2 regions of the Burkholderia multivorans ATCC BAA-247 genome follow, and region 1 is predicted to be linked to the other one. Evidence: riboswitches for the same ligand, from Rfam matches in the RefSeq annotation. Region 1 holds a riboswitch; the other holds the start of a gene.
The links. Region 1 has a riboswitch for cobalamin ahead of cobA (uroporphyrinogen-III C-methyltransferase). Riboswitches for the same ligand answer to the same signal wherever they lie in the genome.

Region 1 (7,233 bases):
ATGGTCGTGACGCAAATGGATCGTGTCTTCGGACGCCGATTCGAGCCCGATCAGCATCGCGAGATCGAGCTCGCCGCGCGTCGCGCGCACGATCTTCACCTGCGGCGGGATCTCGTCGCGGATCGCGGCTTCGATTTGCGCGAACTGCGCGTCGTCGACGAGCTCGGCCTTGTTCACGATCACGAGATCGGCCGCCGACAGCTGATCGGCGAACAGCTCGTGCAACGGCGATTCGTGATCGAGGTTCGGATCCGCGCGCCGCTGCGCGTCGACGGCCTGCGGGTTTTCCGCGAACTGGCCGCTCGCGGCCGCGGGCCCGTCGACGACGGTCACGACCGCATCGACCGTAAACGCATGGCGAATCGTCGGCCAGTTGAACGCCTGCACGAGCGGTTTCGGCAGCGCGAGGCCCGAGGTTTCGATCAGCACGTGATCGATGTCCGCGCGCCGTTCGAGGAGCGCTTCCATCACCGGATAGAACTCCTCCTGCACGGTGCAGCAGAGGCAGCCGTTCGCGAGCTCGTAGAGCTGCCCGGACGTCTCGCCGGCCGCGTCGTCGCAACCGATGCCGCAGCCCTTCAGGATTTCGCCGTCGATGCCGAGTTCGCCGAACTCGTTGACGATGACCGCGATGCGGCGGCCGTTCGCCTGCTGCAGGATGTGGCGCATCAGCGTGGTCTTGCCGCTGCCGAGAAAGCCCGTGACGATCGTGACGGGCAGCTTGCGTAGGGTCATGGTAGGTCCTCGGTCGAAAAAGGCATCACGCGGAGATCGTCACGTCGATCTCGTCGTAGCGTTTGAAGCGGTAGATCGCGGCCGACACGGCCCAGCACGCGACGAACAGGCCGATCACGACGTAGCCGAGCATGCCGAAATGCGACGCGACCATCGTCGCGAAATCCCAGACCGGCCCCTGCAGCGACAGCTTGTCCGCGAGCAGCGCGAGCACCTCGATGCCGCCGATCAGCGCGGCGACCAGCACCGACACGAGCGTGATCGTCATGTTGTAGTAGATCTTGCGGATCGGCCGCACGTACGCCCAGCGATACGCGCCCATCATGAGGATGCCGTCGGTCGTGTCGACGAGCGTCATGCCGGCGGTGAACAACACCGGCAGCGCCATCACCGACCAGAACGACAGCCCGCCCTGCACCTGCGTCGCGGAGATGCCGAACAGCGCGATCTCGGTCGCGGTATCGAAGCCGAAGCCGAACAGGAAGCCGACCGGGTACAGGTGCCAGCTGCGCGATACGAGCCGGAACAGCGGCCGGAACAGGCGCGCGAGCACGCCGCGCTGGTTCAGCAGCATGTCGAGATCGGCGTCGACGATCGCGTCGCCGCGCCGTGCCGCGCGAAACGTCCGGTACACGGAGATCAGGATCAGCAGGTTCGCGGCCGCGAGCACGAGCAGGAAGAACGCGGACACGCTCGTGCTGATCACGCCGCCCCACGTCTTCATGCTCTCGAAGCGCGCGAGCGACGCGGCGGTCAGCGCAACCGCGACCGACATCACGATCACGACCGTCGAGTGCCCGAGCGAGAAGAACAGCCCCGCGCCGAGCGGGCTGCGCCCTTCCTGCATGAGCTTGCGCGTGACGTTGTCGATGGCGGCGATATGGTCCGCGTCGACGGCGTGACGCAGCCCGAAGACATACGCGAGCAGCGCGGTGCCGAGCAGCACCGGCTGCCCGCGAAACGCGATGAACGCCCAGATCCACGCGCCGACGTTGAACGCGACGAGCAGCGAATAGATGGCGACAATCTTGCCGCGCAGCCCCGACGGGCTGTCGTTGAACAGACGTAAGAAAGAATCGAGCATGGTGCTCCGCGATGAACGGTCGACATGTGAATGCCAACACGGTCCGCACCGTGCCTGCCGGCGCCGCTTGCCTGCCGGTTCGCACCGCGCGTGCGGCCTGACGACGGGAAATCGGAAACGCTCGGGCGTCGGGCGCGCTGCGGCCGTGGACGATGCGCCGCCTCCCCGCGGCGCTGTACCCCTCGTCTCGGCCGGTATCCGGGCTGACGAACACGCCGCTTCGCCTTCCCGGAAGCGCGAGGCATCCAGTGGCGTCGTCCGCACGCGCGTGGCATGCGGCGAAGCGGCGCTGCATCGCGGAGCGATGCGTTCGCTTACCGTTGCGGGGGCAGCACAGGTTGGCTCGACTGCGGGGCAGCCGCACTCCCTGTTTCCCGTTTAACTGCGCGTGCAGGAACGCACGCGCGAGCACCGAAACGCGTGCGAGTGTAGGCTCCGGCGCCCGGCCGCGTCAAGGCGAACGGCGGCCGCGATCGCGCGCGAGGCCTGTGCTATCGTATGCGCCGCGTTCGGTGCTCGCATGCGCAATCCGCGCATGCAGTTAAACGGGAAACAGGAGGCGGAGCATCGCCCGGCCTGTGCTGTCCCCGCAACGGTACGCCGCCCGCGCGACGCGCCTTGCGCACGCGCCCATGCCGCCCACGATGCCACTGCCCCTCAGCGGGCGGGAAGGCTGCGGCCTGGCAAGCGGCCAGCCCGGATACCGGCCGACGCAAGGGGCGAGCGCCACGCTCGCCGAACGCCCGATCCGCGGGGGACGGAGAGTGTGCGCGTTGTCATCCGCCCGCTACGGGCGCTTCGTTTCGCTCCGTCATGTCACGCCATTTCGCAGGCCGTCCGCGCGCGGCCGTTTCGTCGCCCTGTCCCGTCTCGTCACGGCGCGCGCCGTGCTGCGCGCGATGAGCCGCGCATGGCTCGTCGGCGCCGGGCCCGGCGATGCCGACCTGCTGACGCTGAAGGCCGTTCGCGCGATCGCGGCCGCCGACGTGCTGCTCGTCGACGATCTCGTCAACCCCGACGTGCTGCGCCATGCGCGCGCGGACGCCCAGATCGAGCACGTCGGCAAGCGCGGCGGCCATGCGTCGACGCCGCAGGCCGAGATCGTCGCGACGATGCTCGCGCATCTGCGCGCGGGCCGCAGCGTCGCGCGGCTGAAAGGCGGCGATCCGTTCGTGTTCGGCCGCGGCGGCGAGGAGCTGATCGCGCTCGGTGCGGCAGGCTTCGCGGTCGAGGTCGTGAGCGGGATCACGGCCGGCATCGCGGCACCGGCCGCGCTCGGCATTCCGGTCACGCATCGCGGCGACGCGCAGGGCGTGATCTTCGTCACCGGTCACGGCGCGGGTGCCGAAGAGCCGGACTGGCGCGCGCTCGCCGCGACGCGCATGACGATCGTCGTCTACATGGGGATGCGCCGGCTCGATGCGATCGCCGCGGCGCTGCGCGACGGCGGCCTGCCCGGCGACACGCCGTGCGCGGCGATCGCGAACGCGACGCGCGACACGCAACGGCACGTGCTCGCGACGCTCGACCAGATCGTCGAACGTACGGGCGCGGCCGGCATCGGCTCGCCGGCGATCGTCGTGATCGGCCGCGTCGCCGCGCTGGCCGCCGATCCGGCCGTGCAGGCCGCACTGGCCGGCGGCCGCCGCCCGGAGCGCGCGTGATGCGCGTCGCGCTCGGCATCGGCTTTCGTGCGGGCGTGCGCGCCGCGCAGCTCGACGCGGCCGTGCGCGTGGCGCTCGCGGCGCATCCCGGCGCGCAGCCGGCGGTCGTCGCGACGCTCGCCGCGAAGTCGCGCGCCCGCGCGCTGCGCACGCTCTGCGCGCGACGCGGCTGGCCGCTCGTCGCGTTCGAGCCCGCGCAACTGGCCGCGTGTGCGCAGCGGGCGGCGAGCGCGCCGTCGGCCGCCGCGTTCGCGCGCTTCGGCGTCGCGGGCGTCGCCGAGCCGTGCGCGCAACTGGCCGCGCCGCACGGCCGGCTGCTTGCACCGAAAACCATCCGGGACGGCGTGACGGTCGCGCTCGCCGGCCCGCTCTGAACCTTTGCTATCGACAGGACGATTCCGATGAAGACCGATCCCGAATCCCATCAGCGGATGGCCGAGCGCCGCCGCGCCGGCCACGAGAAGAAGCAGGCCGCCGCCGTCAACGAAAAGGGCCTGCTGATCGTCCATACGGGCAACGGCAAGGGCAAGAGCACCGCCGCATTCGGCATGGCCGTGCGCGTGCTCGGCCACGGCATGCGGCTCGGTGTCGTGCAGTTCATCAAGGGCGCGCTGCATACGTCGGAGCGCGATTTCCTCGGCGCGGTCGCCGAGTGCGATTTCGTGACGATGGGCGACGGCTATACCTGGAACACGCAGAACCGCGACGCGGACATCGCGACCGCGCGCAAAGGCTGGAACGAGGCGCGCCGGATGATCGAAAGCGGCGAGTACCGGATGGTGATTCTCGACGAGCTGAACACGGTGCTGAAGTACGACTACCTGCCGCTCGACGAAGTGCTCGCGACGCTGGCCGCGCGGCCCGCCGACCTGCACGTCGTCGTGACCGGCCGGCATGCGCCCGACGCGCTGATCGACGCGGCCGACCTCGTCACCGAAATGCGGCTCGTCAAGCATCCGTACAAGGAGCAAGGCGTGAAGGCGCAGCGCGGCGTGGAGTTCTGAGCGATGCCGGCCTGTCCCGCACTGTTCGTCAGCGCACCTGCGTCCGGCCAGGGCAAGACGTCGGTGACGGCCGGTCTCGCGCGGCTGCATCGGCGGCTCGGCCGCCGCGTGCGCGTGTTCAAGACGGGGCCGGATTTTCTCGATCCGATGCTGCTCGAGCGAGCGAGCGGCGCGCCCGTGCATGCGCTCGATCTCGGCATGGTCGGCGAGGCCGGCTGTCGCGCGCTGCTCGCCGACGCCGCGCGCGACGCGGACCTGATCCTGATCGAAGGCGTGATGGGCCTGTTCGACGGCACGCCGAGCAGTGCCGATCTCGCGGCCGCGTTCGGCGTGCCGATCGTCGCGGTGATCTCCGCGAAATCGGTCGCGCAGACGTTCGCGGCCATCGCGTTCGGACTCGCCCGCTTCCGCCCCGGCCTGCCGTTTCACGGCGTGTTCGCGAACCGCGTCGGCTCGGACCGGCATGCGGCGCTGCTGAGGCAGGCGCTGCCCGACGATCTGCGCTGGCTCGGGCATCTGCCGGCCGATGCGGCGCTGGCCTTGCCGGAACGGCATCTCGGGCTGCACCAGCCGGACGACATCGCCGATCTCGATGCGCGGCTCGATCGCGCGGCCGATGCGCTCGCGCACACGGCGCTCGCCGCGCTGCCGCCCGCGATCGCCTTCGCGACGCCCGCCGTGGCGGCGCCGCTGCCGCGCACGCTCGCCGGCAAGCGCGTCGCGGTCGCACGCGATGCCGCGTTCTCGTTCATCTACCCGGCCAATCTCGCGCTGCTCGACGCGCTCGGGGCGCACGTGCGGTACTTTTCGCCGCTCGCCGACGAGCCGGTGCCCGATGGATGCGACGCGCTGTTCCTGCCGGGCGGCTATCCGGAATTGCATGCGCGTACGCTCGCCGCGAATCGGACGAGCGCGGCGACGATCCGCGCCCATGCGGCGGCCGGGCGGCCGATCGTCGCCGAATGCGGCGGAATGCTCTATCTATGCGAATCGCTGACCGACGTCGACGGCACGACGACGCCGATGCTCGGGCTGCTGCCCGGCCATGCGACGATGCAGCGCCGCTTCGCGGCGCTCGGCATGCAGCAGCTCGACACGCGGGCCGGCACGCTGCGCGGCCACACGTTCCACTATTCGCGGCTCGCAACGCCGCTGGCACCGGCCGCGATCGCGCAGCGCCCGGACGACGACGCGCGCAGCGGCGAAGCTGTCTATCGCGTCGGCGCGATCGTCGCGACCTACATGCACCTGTACTGGCCGTCGAATCCGCACGCGACGGCCGCGCTGTTGACCGGCGACGCATTCTGACGATGCGCGAGCCGGCGTGGCGACGCCGGTGCGCGGTCCCGCCGGCGCGTCAGACGAGAAACGCCTCGGTCAGCTTGACCCAGTACGACGCGCCGGTCGGCAGCGCCGCGTCGTTGAAGTCGTAGCCCGGGTTGTGCACCATGCAGCCGCCCTCGCCGTCTCCGTTGCCGATGATCAGATAGCAGCCCGGACGCCGTTCGAGCAGGAACGCGAAATCCTCGCTGCCGGTGAGCGGCACCATCGCGTCGATCAGGTTCGCTTCGCCGACCCACTCGCGCGCGACGTCTTGCGCGAACGCGGTCATCTCCGCATCGTTGACGAGCACCGGATAGCGGCGCTGATAGTCGATCGTCGCGGTTGCGCCGAACACCGCCGCCTGCGCGTGCACGACTTCCTTGATCCGCGTCTCGAGCAGATCGCGCACCTCCGGCTTCAGCGCGCGCACCGACAGCCGCATCTGCGCGCGATCGGGAATGACGTTCGGCGCTTCGCCCGCATGGATCGCGCCGACCGTGACGATCGCCATGTCGAGCGGCGGCACGTTGCGCGACACGATCGTCTGCAGCGCGATCACGATCTGCGCGCACACGACGACCGGATCGATCGCGCGATGCGGCACCGCGCCGTGGCCGCCGCGCCCCTGCACGTCGACGATCACCGTGTCCGACGACGCCATGAACGGCCCCGGCAGGAAGCCGAAGTGTCCGGTCGGAAAGCCCGGCATGTTGTGCATCGCGAAGATCGCATCGCACGGGAACAGTTCGAACAACCCGTCGTCGAGCATTTTCTTCGCGCCGCCGAGCCCTTCCTCGGCCGGCTGGAAGATCAGGTTCAGCGTGCCGGAGAAGCAGCGCTCGCGCGCGAGATGCTTCGCGGCCGCGAGCAGCATCGCGGTGTGGCCGTCGTGCCCGCATGCGTGCATCTTGCCCGCGATCGTGCTCTGGTACGGCAGCCCCGTCGCCTCGAGGATCGGCAGCGCGTCCATGTCGGCGCGCAGCCCGAGACGCCGCGTGCCCTGGCCGACCGTCAGCTGCGCGACGACGCCCGTGCCGCCGAGCCCGCGATGCACGGTGTAGCCCCATGCGCGCAGTTGCTCGGCGACGAGATCGCTCGTCGCGAATTCCTCGAAGCCCAGCTCGGGGTGCGCGTGGATGCGATGCCGAATCTCGATCATTTCGTCGGCAAGGCCGGCGGGAATCACGCTGTGCGTCACGGTGTCGTCTCCTTGTAGGCGGGGAAAGATGCACGCAAGGATAGTCCGTTCGGCGGCAACCCGGCAGCCGGAAAGTCGTCGTGGCGGCAACCATCGGTTGCCGGCTCAAGGGGCGCGCGCGAGCGCCCGTCAGGACGAAGGCATGACCGAACAAAGCGCTTTCGTGTCAACGATATAGCGTTCGCACGTTCATTTTTTGACGAATGTACATTTTTTGTGTACGCT
Region 2 (7,233 bases), on a different replicon from region 1:
ATACCACGCGTACGATCGCGAGCGAGGCCGGCAGCAGCAGCGCCGCGCCGACGCCGGCGAGCGCCCGCGCGCCGATCAGCACGCCGACCGTCGGCGCGAATGCGCAGAGCAGCGACGCGACCGTGAACAGCGCGGTGCCCGCGATGAAGATCCGGCGGCGCCCGTAGAGATCGGCGAGCAATCCGCCGGTCAGCAGCAGCACCGCGTACGTGAGGTTGTAGCTGTCGACGACCCATTGCAGCGCGCCGACACCTGCGTGGAAATAGTCGCCGATCGCGCGCGTCGCGAGATTCACGACGGCGGTGTCGATCTGTGCGACGAGCACCGCGATACAGAGGGTCAGTAGCGTGAAGCCGGGATGCGTGGCGCGCGTCGGCGCGGGCGAAGAAGGATGTCCGTCGTTCGGCACGATGAAGCGCTCCGCGAACTGGAATGGATTCAGCATAGCGCGGTGCTCCTGACACCGTCGTGTCAGGAGCAGGGCACGGACGCGGCGCATCGCGCGCGCTGCGCAAGGTCGCACGCGACGCGTGTCGCGCTCGCGTACCGGCAACAGGATTTCGTCGGACAGACGCGGCATGCGAGCGCGGCCGATGCGCCCTTGCTTTCCCGGTGCCGTGCACTAGATTTCGAAGCGTGACACGTGTCACCGCGCGCGCGAGGTGGAGCCATGACGCCTTGGGAAATTCAGGGAACCGAATTGATCAACTGCAATTGCTCATACGGTTGCCCTTGTCAGTTCAACGCACCGCCGACGCACGGCGGCTGCGAAGCGATGGGTGCGATTTCGATCGACAGCGGCCACTACGGCGACGTGGTGCTCGACGGCGTGAAGATCGCGGTCGTGTTTCAGTGGCCGGGGCCGATTCACGAAGGCCACGGGCGCTGCCAGCCGATCGTCGATGCGCGCGCCGATCCCGCGCAGCGCGACGCGGTGCTGAAAATCATGACCGGTCAGGACACCGATCCCTTTGCGACGATGTTCGCGGTGTTCGCCTCGACGCTCGAGCATGCGTACGATCCGATCTTCACGACGATCGACTTCGACGTGGACGTCGACGAACGGCGCGGCCGCGTTCATGTCGAGGGCGTGTTCGACCTGACGGGCGAACCGATCCGCAACCCGGTCACCGGCGCCGCGCACCGCGTGCGGATCGATCTGCCGCACGGCTTCGAATACGAGCTGGCGGAAGTCGGCTCGGGCACCGGTCGCTCGCAAGGCAACATCGCGCTGACCCTCGACGGAACCTATGCGCAGTTCGCGCGACTGCACCTGAACAACCACGGATTGATCCGGCATCGCGTCGCGGCATGATCCCGGCAGACCCGCTGCTCGGACGCGAGCGCGCCGTCACGCTGCTTGCGATGGCGGCGGTGGCCGCGCTGTGCTGGTTTTACGTGTGGACGGGCGCGGGCACCGGCATGTCCGCGCTCGAAATGACGACGGTCGCGCTCTTTCCGCATCGGCTGCCGGACGATCCGGGCAGCATGGCGCCGTCGCTGCCGACCGTGATCCTGATGTGGTGGACGATGATGATCGCGATGATGACGCCCGGTGCGGCGCCGCTCGTGCTGCTGTACCGGCGCGTGCTGCGGCATCGCGGCGCGGATGCGCGGACATCGGCGCGCTTGTCCGCGTGTCTGCTGGCCGGCTATCTGGTTGCGTGGCTCGCGTTCTCCGTATTGGCCGCATGGCTTCAGCAGGGACTGCAGCCGGCCGGCCTCATCTCCGGCATGATGCTGTGGTCGAAAAGCGCCGTGCTCTCGGCGCTCGTGCTCGCACTCGCCGGCCTCTATCAGTTCTCGCCGCTCAAGCGCGCGTGTCTGCGCCAGTGCCGCTCCCCGGTCGGCTTTCTGACCGCGCACTGGCGGCCGGGGCTCGCCGGCAGCTTCGTGCTCGGCGTGCGGCACGGGCTCTATTGCGTCGGCTGCTGCTGGCTGCTGATGGCGCTGCTGTTCGTCGGCGGCGCGATGAACGTCGTCTGGATTGCCGCGCTGTCGCTGATCGTCGTCGTCGAGAAGGTCGCGCCGCGCGGCGAACGGTTCGGTCGTGCGCTCGGGATCGTGCTGATCGGATGGGCGATCGCGACGTTGCTGGTTTGAGCGCATCGTGCGGATGCGCGGGGAGACAGTCGATGAAGAGCGGATGCGTTGCGGCGGTCTCGATCGCGATCAGCGCCGCGGTGCCGGTGCCGGCCGCGGCCGACGACATGGCCGATATGAAGGGCGGCCAGCCGACGATGTCGGCGCAGGACGCCGCGCTGACGGATGCCGAAGTCACGCGGATCGATGCCGGCAGCGGGATGGTCACGTTGAAGCACGACGCGTTGCGCAACGTCGGAATGCCGCCGATGACGATGGCGTTCAAGGCGGCCGATCCCGCGATGCTCGGCGGCGTTCATGTCGGCGACCATGTGAAGGTGCGCGTGGAACGCGTGAACGGCACGCTGACGCTCGTGACGCTCGTGAATGTGCGTTGAGGCGATGGCCTGATCGTCGTCGACGCGATGCGGGGCCGCCCGCGCGCGCCACGACGCTACGTAACACCGCCAGCGTGTAGTCGTGAAACTGAAATTGCAGAGATTGTCGGTCACGCGCGAGCGCGTAGACGCATTCGCATACGTGACCGAGGTCGCGGCGATCGCCTGCGAGCCGCACATCGATGCATGCAGCAAATCAAAATCGACGAGATGACCGACTCGAGCCACGCCGCGCAGCGAAGCGTCCCTAAGCGCGCCCGGTCCGATCAGAACGTATAGGCGATCTTGCCGAACGCGGTGCGGCCGACCGTGTTGTAACCGTACGCCGTCATGTACTGCCGGTCGAACAGGTTCGACAGCAGCGCCGACACCGTCAGATGCGAATTGATCCGGTACGACGCACGCAGGCTTACGCTCAGATACGACGGCAGATACGTCGCGTTGGCCGGATCGTCGAACGTCGTGCCGCCGTACAGCAGCGATGCGCCGGTGCTCAGCGCATGCAGATGCAGTTCGTCCCACGAGTGATCGATGCTGACGCTCACGGTCTGACGCGGCCGGCGGTTCAGCCATGTCCGATTCGTCACGTCCTGCGGATTCAGGAAGCCGACCGCGACGCTGACGGGCGTCGAGCGGCCGAGCGTGCCCTTGTACGACAGATCGATGCCGCGAATATGCGCGCGGCCGATATTGATCGGCCCGAACGTGACGGGATCGTATGCGATCAGGTTGTGAACGCGCGTGTCGTAGAGCGCGGCCGTGAACGTACCGATTGCCGTGCTTGCGTCGACTGCCGCCTCGACCGAATTGCTGCGTTCCGGACTGAGCCGCGGATTGCCGTAGCCGGGGTAGTACAGATCGTTGAAGGTTGGCAGCCGGAACGCGTTGCCGTACGACACGCGCGCGGTGTAGACGGGCGTGATCGCCCATGCGAGCGCCGCGTTGCCGGTGTTGACCGCGCGGCCGGCGATGATCTCGTGACGGCCCGCCATGAACATCGTGACCTTGCCGAGCGTGATCGACTGATGCAGCGAGAACGCGGAGTCGTTGCGCGTCGGCACGCCGCCCGCCACGTCATTCGGCAGGAACGCCTGCTCGCGCGTGAAGTCGTACGCGAGCTTCGTCTCGCCGGACAGCGGCTGCCCGAGCAGCGTGAGCCCGCGCGTCTGATGCGTCAGCGACGTCGACGTGCTGATTCGCTGCGAATCGATCCGGTCGGTCGCGATGGTCCGATCGCCCGCATAGAAGAACTGCCGATCGTTCGCATAACCGAAGGACTGATCGAACTGCGTGTCGGGTGTGATGTCGACGTGGAGCGATACGCCGGTCGTCAGCTGATGATCGAGCTCGCGGTTCGCACCGCCGGCATTGTCGTACGACAGATCGGAGCGGTGATAGAGCGCGAACGTCGAGACCGACCAGTTGTCGCGCGCGTAGCCGAGCCGCGCGTCGACGTCCTGCGCATGGTACGGATTGCGGCCGTCCTCGTGACCGTATGCGAACGGCCGCGTCGCGTCGATGCCGGCCGTCGCGTAATCGTGCAGGCCGAGCGAGTAGGTGAGGCCGCCGAGCGCGGCCAGCGGTCCGGTCGACGGCACCGTGCCGGACGTACGCAGCTGCGTGTCGAACGTCTTGTTCGAGCCGCCGCCGAACGACACCGTCGTGCGGTTCGGCTGGTTCGACGCTCGGCGCGTGAACAACTGCACGACGCCGCCCATCGCGTTCGCGCCGAACGATGCGGCGGCCGGCCCGGAAATCACCTCGACGCGTTCGAATGCCTCGGTCGGCAGGTCGGACCACGGCGCGATGCCGGTGGTCGGCGAGCCGATCCGGATGCCGTCGACGAACACCGCGACCTGGTTCGCCGACGAGCCGCGGATGCTGACCGACGCGGTGGAGCCCGGCCCGCCGTTCTGCGAGACCGTGATGCCCGGCAGCGTCGCGAGCGCCTGCGTGATGCTCGGATCGCTCGGCGACAGGCGGTCGAGATCGTCGCGCGTGAGCACCTGCGTGCTCGCATAGCGGCGATCGAACGATTCGGGCAGATGGCGCGTGTCGGTAACGGTGATGGCCGGCAGCGCGGCGTCGTTCGACGGCTGCGCCGGCTGCTGCGCCGCGCCGTCGCCGGCGGCGTGCGCGAGCGGCGACAGGAACGCGGTGGCGGTGGTCGTGGCAAGGAGATGTCGGAGATTCATGAAGCGTGAGTCGTTATCGTGATGCGGGCGTGGCGGCGACGTGGGCGCAGGGCGCGCCGCCGTCGCGCGGCGGTGGCGTGGCCCGGCGAGGCCGGCTCGTGTCGCCGAACCGGCTGCATGCAGGCGCGCGAACGCGCGCGCACGGCAGCGTGCGTGCCGTGCGCGGGCAAACGGATGCGGAAGCGGTGGACATCTGACGGATCCTGAGGTCGGGCCGTCCTTGCAACGGGCGACCGCCGGCGGCGGCGCTTGCGCATCGGGACACCCCGCCCGTTGCGGCTGCTTGGACCTCGGTCGATGGCTGGTCTCCTGGCTCGCGGGTCGCCGCCCGGTGCCCGCCTTCCCGGTTTCCCAGTGGCGCGAAGGGCACGGACTCGCCGCTTACAGTTGCGGGGGCAGCCGCAGATTCCGGCGTGCGCCGTCACTGCGTTCCCATTTGATCCCGTCTCGCGGGAACCATCAGCGCGCAAGGGTAAGGGGCAGGGCTTTCGCGCGTCAATCTTTCATGCACGCACCGGCGCGAAAAAACCACGCGCCGCGGCTGGCATCGGGTCCGCATTTGCGACGCGCCGTGCCACCCGTTTGGTATGACGAATCGTCGCGGAACGCACTCGACGACAGGCGCAGCGCCGTTGCGCTGCCCTGCTGCGCGCCCGGATAATGACGCGGCGCGCGCGATGCGCGCAGGAGGATGCCCATGCAATTTCCGACAGGATCCGTGACCGCGCTCAGTTCGGCCGCCGCGACGATGTTTTCGATGGGCATGCTGTTCCTCGGCTACTGGGGGCTGCACGAGCAAACGCCGTGGCAGTTCGGCGACTACGTCGTGATCGCGCTTGCGCTGTCCGGCTTCGCCTGCCTCGGGAGCGTGCCGTTTTTCGCGACGTCGCCGATGAAGCGCGCGGACGACGAAACGCAGATCGCGGTCGCGCGGCGCGTGTTTCTCGGCGGCGCGATCGCGGTGTGGTGCAGCATCCTTGCGTCGTTGATCCTGTAGTGCGCGCCGGCTGCGCCGGCCGTCAGCGGCTCGCGCCGAACACGTGCGCCTGGATCTTGCCGTCCACCGGCCCCGCACCGAACCGCTCGGCAATCGTCTCCGTGCATGCGGTGGTCGCGTCTGCCAGCGTGTCGGGACCGATCGCCTCGAGTTCGTTGCGCAGCGGCGTGCCGTGGCAGTACGCGATCGCCGGCACGCCGGGCGTCGCTGCGCGGCTGTGCGCCGGCACCGTGTCGCAATAGAGCAGCGACGAGAAGCCTCCCGCGCGCACGTCGGCTTCGACCGTCGCGCGATCGTGGTAGCCGTGCGGCGTGCGCGCGAGAAACGTGGGCGGACGATCGGGGTAGCGCCGCGCGAGCGTCTGCGTGACGGTGTCGGCAAATTCGTTTTCGGCGATCCGGTCCCACACGTTGAACAGCAACGTGCCGCCCGGTTTCAATACGCGATGCGCTTCCGCGAACGCGCGCGGCTTGTCCGGGAAAAACATCGCACCGAACTGGCAGATCACGAGATCGAAGCTCGCGTCGCCGTACGGCAGCCGCTGCGCGTCGGCCTGTTGCCAGACGACCGGCCAGCACGTGCCGACTTCCGCCGCGCGATCGAGCATCGGCCGGTTCAGGTCGGTTGCGACGAGCGTCGTGCCGTCCGGCAGCGCGCGGGACAACGCCCGCGTCAGCGCGCCGGTGCCGGCCGCGAGCTCGAGCACGCGCGTCGGCGCAATGATCGCGGCGCGCCTCGCGAGATCGATCGCGTACGGCTCGAACAGCAGCGGCACGAGGAGCGTGTCGTAGAGCGCCGGGATCGAGCCGGCGAACAGCGTGTCCGCATCATGGGGTTGCATCGGTGCCGCCTTTGCGCGACATGCGCGCCGTTGGACGAGCCGGTTCTCTCAGCGTAGATTGCACGGTGGCGTGCGGCCACGCTCGTTTTCCTGCATGGTCGTGCTGCGCGCGTCGGTACGCGGGCGTATGCACGCGCAACGCGCGACGCGGGTCGGGCACGCATGATGCAGGTTCGCTTGCCGCAGGCTGCATCGCTTCTCGAACAGGGCGGGCGAACGGCCGATACTCGCGTTCGCCGTCTGTGCCATTACAGATGCGCCGCGCCGTGCGAGCGGCCGGACGGATCGCCGCCGCGATCGGGCGGCGTATTGTTCTGATCGATCTTCGCCAGGACGAAGCGCGGCGCGGGCAACGCGCGCGACGTGCAGGGCGCGGCGGCGCACGGTGCGGCGAGCGGTGCACCGGACGGCACGGCGGCCGGTTGAGCGAACGCCGACAGGGAAGCGGCCGCCAATGCGGCGGCGACGATCGCATGCGTGTTCATGGCAACTCCTTCACGACGGACTGCGGGGATCACCTCGTCAGTCTAGGTCGCGAAACTTAACGCGACGTGAAGGGTGCGTTGCCGCTTCGCTCAGTCTTGCGGCCGGCTGGCGAGCAATGCGCTGAACGCGTCGAGATCGACGTTGCCGCCGCTGATCACGATGCCGACGCGCTTGCCCTTCAGCTCGTCCTTCATGCGTCGCGCGCCTGCGAACGACAGACAACCGGTCGGCTCG

Region 2: linked by a shared signal. The riboswitch ahead of NP80_RS08575 (TonB-dependent receptor domain-containing protein) and the one ahead of cobA (uroporphyrinogen-III C-methyltransferase) in region 1 are both predicted to bind cobalamin.

What each region holds. Positions count from the first base shown of each region.
Region 1 is NZ_CP009832.1:1,877,142-1,884,374, reverse strand. Features, by position in the region: gene cobW (cobalamin biosynthesis protein CobW) at 1-735, opposite strand, end outside; gene NP80_RS21080 (HoxN/HupN/NixA family nickel/cobalt transporter) at 761-1,819, opposite strand; cobalamin riboswitch at 1,992-2,250, opposite strand; cobalamin riboswitch at 2,312-2,545, shown strand; gene cobA (uroporphyrinogen-III C-methyltransferase) at 2,719-3,483, shown strand; gene NP80_RS21070 (cobalamin biosynthesis protein) at 3,483-3,857, shown strand; gene cobO (cob(I)yrinic acid a,c-diamide adenosyltransferase) at 3,885-4,487, shown strand; gene NP80_RS21060 (cobyrinic acid a,c-diamide synthase CobB) at 4,491-5,795, shown strand; gene NP80_RS21055 (M20 aminoacylase family protein) at 5,845-7,008, opposite strand.
Region 2 is NZ_CP009831.1:1,420,934-1,428,166, reverse strand. Features, by position in the region: gene NP80_RS08595 (MFS transporter) at 1-445, opposite strand, end outside; gene NP80_RS08590 (DUF1326 domain-containing protein) at 671-1,315, shown strand; gene NP80_RS08585 (DUF2182 domain-containing protein) at 1,312-2,103, shown strand; gene NP80_RS08580 (copper-binding protein) at 2,136-2,480, shown strand; partial or broken gene NP80_RS30720 (3-hydroxybutyrate oligomer hydrolase family protein) at 2,556-2,696, opposite strand; gene NP80_RS08575 (TonB-dependent receptor domain-containing protein) at 2,747-4,675, opposite strand; cobalamin riboswitch at 4,958-5,151, opposite strand; gene NP80_RS08565 (hypothetical protein) at 5,171-5,440, opposite strand; gene NP80_RS08560 (hypothetical protein) at 5,373-5,672, shown strand; gene NP80_RS08555 (class I SAM-dependent methyltransferase) at 5,695-6,513, opposite strand; gene NP80_RS08550 (hypothetical protein) at 6,762-6,998, opposite strand; gene NP80_RS08545 (threo-3-hydroxy-L-aspartate ammonia-lyase) at 7,089-7,233, opposite strand, start outside.